DNA from 2 places in the Pseudoroseomonas sp. WGS1072 genome. Region 1 is predicted to be linked to the other one. Evidence: riboswitches for the same ligand, from Rfam matches in the RefSeq annotation. Region 1 holds a riboswitch; the other holds the start of a gene.

Region 1 (3,390 bases):
AATCCGCGCAGGGCAGGCGGCGCGGCAGGTCGGCCAAGCGGGTGTCGCGGGCGAAACGCCGCGAGAGCGCGATCTCCTCCACCGTCGGCCAGGCCTCCTGGCCGCAGGCGCAGAGGAGATGCAGCGCATAGCCATGCGCGTAGTAGAGCGGCGTGGTGGGGTCGGGCGCCGCCGCGAGGACAGGAAGGCTCATGCGCCGCAGGCTAGCGGGACGGTCACGAGATGCGTCAAGCGATTGATTCGCCTCAGGAGTCGCGGAGGAGTCCGGCGTGCCTCACAATCCCGCGAGACGCGGCCCGGCCGCCTCAGGCGGCGATGTTGCGCCGCGCCTCCTCGCCGATCGCCTCGGCCACCATCTGCGCCGTCGCGGCGGAGAGGGTCCAGCCGAGATGGCCATGGCCGGTGTTGTAGAAGACGCCCGGACGACTGCCGCGGCCGATGCGCGGCATCATGCCCGGCGTCATCGGGCGCAGCCCCGCCCAGGGGACGCTGCGCGCCGTGCTGACCTCGGGGAAGAGGTCGCGCACCCAATCGACCAGGGGCCGGACGCGGTCGGCGCGGATGTCGCGGTTCTCGCCGTTGAACTCGGCCGTGCCGGCGACGCGGAAGCGGTCGCGGCCCAGCCGGCTGGTGACGATCTTGGTGGCGTCGTCCAGCAGGCTGACCTGGGGCGCGGCGTCCTGGCTCCGCGCATCGTCCAGGTGCACGGTGATGGAATAGCCCTTCACCGGATAGACGTTGACGCGGTCGCCCAGCAGCGCGGCGAAGCGGCGGCTGGCGATGCCGGCGCAGACCACGAGGCGGTCCACCACCTCCACGCCGCCCGGCACGCCCCGCCCGGCCTTGTCCCAGGCGATCTCGATGCCGCGCGCGGTGTGGGTGATGCGGCTGACCTCGGCCTCGGCGACGAAGCGGGCGCCATGGCGCTGGCAGGCCTCGGCCAGGCCGCGGGTGAACTTGTGGATGTCGCCGGTGGAATCCGAGGGCGTGAAGAATCCGCCGTAATAGGTGCCCTGCAGCGCCGGCTCGATGGCGCGCATCTCCTCCGGCGTCACGGCGCGGCGGTCGAGCCCGCCCTCGGTCAGCAGCGCGTTGGTGCGCTGCGCCGCCTCGAAGCCCGGCCGGTCGCGGTAGATGTGCAGGATGCCGCGCCGCTCCAGGTCGAAGTCGATGCCCTCCAGCGCGGCGATGTCGAAAAGGTGCCTGCGCGCCGCGATGGCCAGGCGCGTGGTCTCGATCGTATGGGCGCGGTAGTGGCGGATCTGTCCCAGGAACTCGCCCATCCAGCTGTACTTGTGCCAGCCGGGGCGGGGGTTCAGCAGCAGCGGCGCATCCTGCCGCAGCATCCACTTCATGCCCTTCAGCACCGTCGCCCAGCTGTTCCAGACCTCGGCATTGCTGGCCGAGAGCTGGCCGCCATTGGCGAAGGAGGTCTCCATCGCGGCATAGCGGTGCCGGTCGAGCAGCACCACCTGGTGGCCGCGTTGCAGCAGGGCATAGGCGGTGGTCACGCCGGTGATCCCGGCGCCGATGATGGCGATCTTGCTCATGGGTCGAGCCGTCTCCGTGAGGATGGCGCGGCAGCGCGGTGCGGTCCTCGGCCGCGCCCGTCTGCCCCCATCTGTCACGGTGCCTGAGAGCTTAACCCGGCGCGCCGGGATATCCCCTTCGGCGGGCGGTGCCGGGGCCATGCCCGGTCCGCCTCTCTCCAGATCGTCCTCGCCCTGCAGTCCGGGTGCCTGAGAGTTTCCTGGGGGGTTGCTCCGTCGGCGGCGGCATGGCGCCTCTGACGAGGGCCTGCCGCGCTCTCCTGCCTGGCTTCGGCGGACGCGGCGCAGGGTGGCAAAGCCGCGCCGGCGCCGTCAAGCACAATCGGCCCTCCCGCCTCAGCGGGGCAGCAGCACCTCCAGCGCGGCGGCCAGCGAGCGGCGCCAGTCCGCCGGCTCGATGCCGTGCACCCGGCCGATCCGCCCGCAATCCAGCCGGCCATCGGCCGGGCGCCGCGCCTTGGTCGGATACTCGGCGGTGGTGATGGCCTTCAGCGCCGGCACCCTGGCGCCGCGTTCCGCCGCCTGGGCGAAGATCTCGGCGGCGAAACCGTGCCAGGTGGTCCAGGGCGCGCCGGTCAGGTGGAACAGGCCGAAGGCCTCGTCGCCGGCCCCGGCGGCGGCCAGGCGCGGCAGCATCCGGGCGATGGCCTCCGCCAGGTCGGCGGCGAAGGTGGGCGCGCCGTGCTGGTCGGCGACGACGCTGAGCGTCTCCCGCTCGGCGCCGAGGCGCAGCATGGTCTTGAGGAAGTTGTTGCCGTCGGCGCTGCAGACCCAGGCGGTGCGCAGGATGGCGGAGCGGGGATTGGCGGCCAGCACGGCCTCCTCCCCGGCGCGCTTGGAGGCGCCATAGACACCGGCCGGGCTGGCGGCGTCGGTCTCGACATAGGGGCTGCCCTTCAGCCCGTCGAAGACATAGTCGGTGGAGACATGCACGAAGGGCAGGCCGCGCCGGGCCGCGGCCTCGGCCAGCAGGGCCGCGCCGGTCGCGTTGATGGCATAGGCCAGGTCGCGCTCGTCCTCGGCGCGGTCCACCGCCGTGTAGGCGGCGGCGTTGATGACGACCTCCGGCGCCGTGTCGGCCACGGCGCGGGCGATCGAGGCCGCGTCCGTCAGGTCCAGCTCGGGCGCCTCCAGGGCGGTGACCTGGTGCCCGTCCCGCGGCAGGCGGCGGGAGAGCGCCAGGGCGAGCTGGCCGGTGCGGCCGGCGACGAGGATCCGCATCAGCGGGCGGAGCCCTGGCGACGATGAAGGGGGTGAACCGGCATTCTCTGTCTCCCTGTCTCTCCCCGTCTTCTAGGCCGGGCCCGCCGCGCCGCCCAGCCCGCCGCTGCGGGTCCCGGCCCGCCCGGGGATGACAGGAGCGTCATTTTCGGGCCGTCCCGCCAAAAAACCTGTGGAAGGCGGGGCTTCGCGGGCCTTCCGGGCCGGGCGCGCGCTTGACCGGCCACGGGCGGTTGTGTCTCTCCTCGGGCATTACCACCAAGTCGGAGTGACGCCTTGACCGAAGATACCCGCCCGCTGAGCCGCCAGGATCTGATCGATTCCGCCGCCGCCGCCACGGGCCTGCCCAAGACCCAGGCCGATGCGGTGCTGAAGGCCGTGCTGTCGACCCTGGGCGACACCCTCGGGGCCGGGCGCGAGGTTCGCCTGGCCGGGTTCGGCTCCTTCGCGGTGAGCGAGCGCGCCGCCCGCCAGGGCCGCAACCCGGCCACCGGCGAGGTGGTGGAGATCGCCGCCAGCCGCACCGTGAAGTTCAAGCCGGCCAAGGATCTCAAGAGCCGCCTCGGCGAGGCCGGCTGACGGCGCGCGGCGGAGGCCTCCGGGTGCTCCGCCGCCCCTG
Region 2 (3,390 bases), on a different contig from region 1:
TAGAGCACGCCCTCCTTGAGCGACAGGCCGGCGAGGTAGAGGCGGCCGCGGGCCGGGTCGAGGGCCAGGCGGCGCAAGCCGTAGGGGGCCTCCTCCTTGCCGTCCTCGCCGCGCACCTTCGGCGCCAGGGTCAGCGTGCCGACCACGCTGTTCGCCGCGACGTCGATGGCGCTGACCGCGCCGTCGATCGCGTGGCTGACATAGAGCCGGCCGGCCGCGTCGTCGAGGATCACGCCGAAGCCCTTCAGCGGCAGCGGGATCTCGGCCTGCACCGCCAGCGTCTGCGGGTCCAGGCGGAAGACGCGGCTCGGCGGGGCGCCCTCGCTGAAGCCGCCAGCCGAGGCGACGAAGAGGGCACGCTGGCGCGGGCTGTAGGCCAGCTCGTAGAGGTGCGGGGCCAGCTCCTGCCGGGTGGCCAGGCGCTGCGCCAGAGCCGGGCGCGCACCCAGCAGCGGGGCCAGCAGGCCGGCCGCGCCCAGCCCGAGGGCGTGGCGGCGGGTCAGCGGGAACGGGTGGGAAGGCTGCGGCATGATGGGTCCTCCGGCGCCGGATGGCGCGGTGTGCCTATACGATAATGATAATCATTTTCAAGCGGGAGCCGGCCTTACCCGCCCCGGCGGCAGACCAGCCTGGGCTGGCGCAGCGGCTGGTTCGGCGCCAGCCGCTTCGGCAGCGCGAGGGCCGGGCGCAGGCCGGGCGCGCAAAGCCCCTGGCCCAGCCGCGCCGGCAGCGGCACCTGCCCGCCGCGGCCCCAACCGGCGCCGAGCCGCGCCATGGCGACCCGGCGGCTATAGGCCAGGCCGCGCTCCGCCTCGCCCGAATGGTAGCGCGCGATGGCCCGGCCCCAGTCGCCATGCGCGGCATAGAGGCTGCGCAGGAAGCGGATGGCGTAGCGGACATTGGCGCGCGGCTCGAAGCCCTCCTCCAGGCTGGCGAAGGCCTGGGGGTGGTGCATCAGGTTCACCTGCATGCAGCCGATGTCGATCGAGCGGGTGCCCCCGGCTAGCCGCGCGGCGACGGCGGCGATGGCGCTGTTCTTGCTCGGCGCGGTGAAGCCCTCACCGGCGGCGTTCCAGGTCCAGGGCCAGGAGGCCGGGCGGCCGGAAGGGTCGGTGCCGCCGCTTTCCACCAGGGCGATGGCGCCGAGCAGGCCGGGCGGCAGGCCGGAGCCCGGCTCCTCCGCCGCGATCGCCTGGCGGCAAAGCTGCCAGTCCGCGGCGGCGCGCTGCGCCCGGGCCGGGCCGGCGCTGAAAGCGAGGCAGAGCAACGGGGCCAGCAGGAGCGGCAGGAGGCGCATGGCCAGCAGATGCCTTGCGGCGCGCACCCGGGTCAAGCGTGGCGGGGGGGGGAGGTGTGGCGGGGGCCGGGCGTGGCCGGAGGGCGGCGCGGGCCGCCGCGCCGCGCGATCCCCGCTTGCGCGGCGCTCCGCGCTCGGGCATGAGGGCCTGACCCGCTGATCCCACGCGGGAGAGAGTGGCGCATGCCATCGCCGAAGGCGCAACCGGCCCCCGGAAACGCTCAGGCACAAAGGGCCGCGTGGGGAAGGGGCCTCTGGAAAGCCCGGCGCCTGGCGACAGGCAATGGCACCGACGGAGTAAGGCGCGCAACGCCCGCGCTGAATCTCTCAGGTCATCGGACAGAGGGGGGCCACAACCCTGACCCGCCACGCGCGAGCGCGGCGCTGGAGGTTCCGTGGCCGAGACCCTGCTTGAAACGCCCCTGGCGTCCCTTCACCGTGAGCTCGGCGCCCGGATGGTGCCCTTCGCCGGCTATGCCATGCCGGTGCAGTACCCGGCGGGCATCCTGGCCGAGCATCTGGCGACGCGGCGCGGCGCCACGCTGTTCGATGTCTCGCATATGGGCCAGGCGGAGCTCCGGGGCGAGGGCGCGGCGGAGGCGCTGGAGCGGCTGACGCCCGCCGATGTGCGGATCCTGAAGCCGGGGCGGCAGAAGTACGGCCTGCTGACCACCGAGGCCGGCGGCATCCTCGACGATTTCATGGTCGCCAATCTCGGGGACCGGCTGTTCCTGGTGCTCAACGCCAGCCGCAAGGATGTGGACTGCGCCGCCATCGAGGCCGCGCTGCCCGCCGGCGTCACGCTGAACCGCCTGCCGGACCGTGCCCTGCTGGCCTTCCAGGGGCCGGCGGCGGTGCCCGCCCTGGCGGCGCTGGCGCCGGATGTGGCGGCGTTGCCCTTCATGGGCGTGGCCGCCACCCGCATCGGCGACATCCCCGTCCTGGTCAGCCGCAGCGGCTATACCGGCGAGGACGGCGTCGAGATCAGCGTCGCCGCCGACCGGGCCGAGATCCTGGCCCGCGCCCTGCTGGCCCTGCCGGGAGCCGCCCCGGCCGGGCTGGGCGCGCGGGATTCGCTGCGGCTGGAGGCCGGGCTCTGCCTCTACGGCAACGACATCGACGAGACGACCAGCCCGGTCGAGGCCGGCCTGACCTGGACCATCGGCAAGCGCCGCCGCACGGAGTGGAACTTCCCCGGCGCCGCGCGCGTTCGCGAGGAACTGGAGAACGGTCCGGCGCGGCTGCGCGTCGGCATCCTGCCCGAGGGCCGCCAGCCGGCCCGCGCCCACACCGCCATCGCGGTTGGCGGCGAGACGGTGGGCGAGGTGACGAGCGGCACCTTCGGCCCCTCGCTGAACGGCCCCTGCGCCATGGGCTATGTGGCGCGTGGCCATGCCGCCGACGGCACGGCGCTCGAACTGATGGTGCGCGGCAGGGCGATTCCCGCCCAGGTCGCCGCCACCCCCTTCATCCCTCACCGTTACGCCCGATAAGGACCGCCACCATGGCCGAGCTGAAATTCTCCCGCGACCACGAATGGGTCCGGCTGGACGGCAATATCGCCACCATCGGCATCACCGACCACGCGCAGACCGCGCTGGGCGATGTGGTCTTCGTCGACCTGCCCGAGGCCGGGCGGCAGGTGGCGGCGGGCGACGCCGTCGCCGTGGTGGAGAGCGTGAAGGCGGCGTCCGACGTCTATGCCCCGGTCGGTGGCACCATCACCGAGAGCAACGCCGCGCTGGCCGACGACCCGGCCATGGTGAACAGCGCCGCGCAGTCGGAGGGCTGGTTCTTCAGGATGGAGGTGGCCGACCCCTCCGAGCTGGATGCGCTGATGGATGCCGAGGCCTACCAGGCCTTCGTCGACAGCGAAGCCTGAGCGGACGCGGAAGGGGAGCGGGCATGAGCAGCGCCATTGACGAGCTGAACCGGCTCGAGGACCACGCGGCCTTCGGCAGCCGCCATATCGGGCCCTCCGCGGCCGAGGTGGCGGAGATGCTGAAGCTGGTGGGCGCCGAGAGTCTCGAGGCGCTGGCCGAGCGGACCGTGCCCGCCGCCATCCGCGGCCAGGATTTTTCTCAGTTGCCTCC

The links. Region 1 has a riboswitch for glycine ahead of ACF3NH_RS19145 (D-amino acid dehydrogenase). Riboswitches for the same ligand answer to the same signal wherever they lie in the genome.
Region 2: linked by a shared signal. The riboswitch ahead of gcvT (glycine cleavage system aminomethyltransferase GcvT) and the one ahead of ACF3NH_RS19145 (D-amino acid dehydrogenase) in region 1 are both predicted to bind glycine.

Annotation. Positions count from the first base shown of each region.
Region 1 covers NZ_JBMPSU010000002.1:219,257-222,646, forward strand. Annotated here, with positions in the region: gene ACF3NH_RS19140 (hypothetical protein) at 1-193, opposite strand, end outside; gene ACF3NH_RS19145 (D-amino acid dehydrogenase) at 306-1,550, opposite strand; glycine riboswitch at 1,620-1,714, opposite strand; glycine riboswitch at 1,718-1,823, opposite strand; gene rfbD (dTDP-4-dehydrorhamnose reductase) at 1,887-2,771, opposite strand; gene ACF3NH_RS19155 (HU family DNA-binding protein) at 3,048-3,350, shown strand.
Region 2 covers NZ_JBMPSU010000001.1:2,294,970-2,298,359, forward strand. Annotated here, with positions in the region: gene ACF3NH_RS10910 (YncE family protein) at 1-530, opposite strand, end outside; gene ACF3NH_RS10915 (transglycosylase SLT domain-containing protein) at 605-1,297, opposite strand; glycine riboswitch at 1,455-1,545, shown strand; glycine riboswitch at 1,549-1,643, shown strand; gene gcvT (glycine cleavage system aminomethyltransferase GcvT) at 1,693-2,790, shown strand; gene gcvH (glycine cleavage system protein GcvH) at 2,802-3,179, shown strand; gene gcvP (aminomethyl-transferring glycine dehydrogenase) at 3,203-3,390, shown strand, end outside.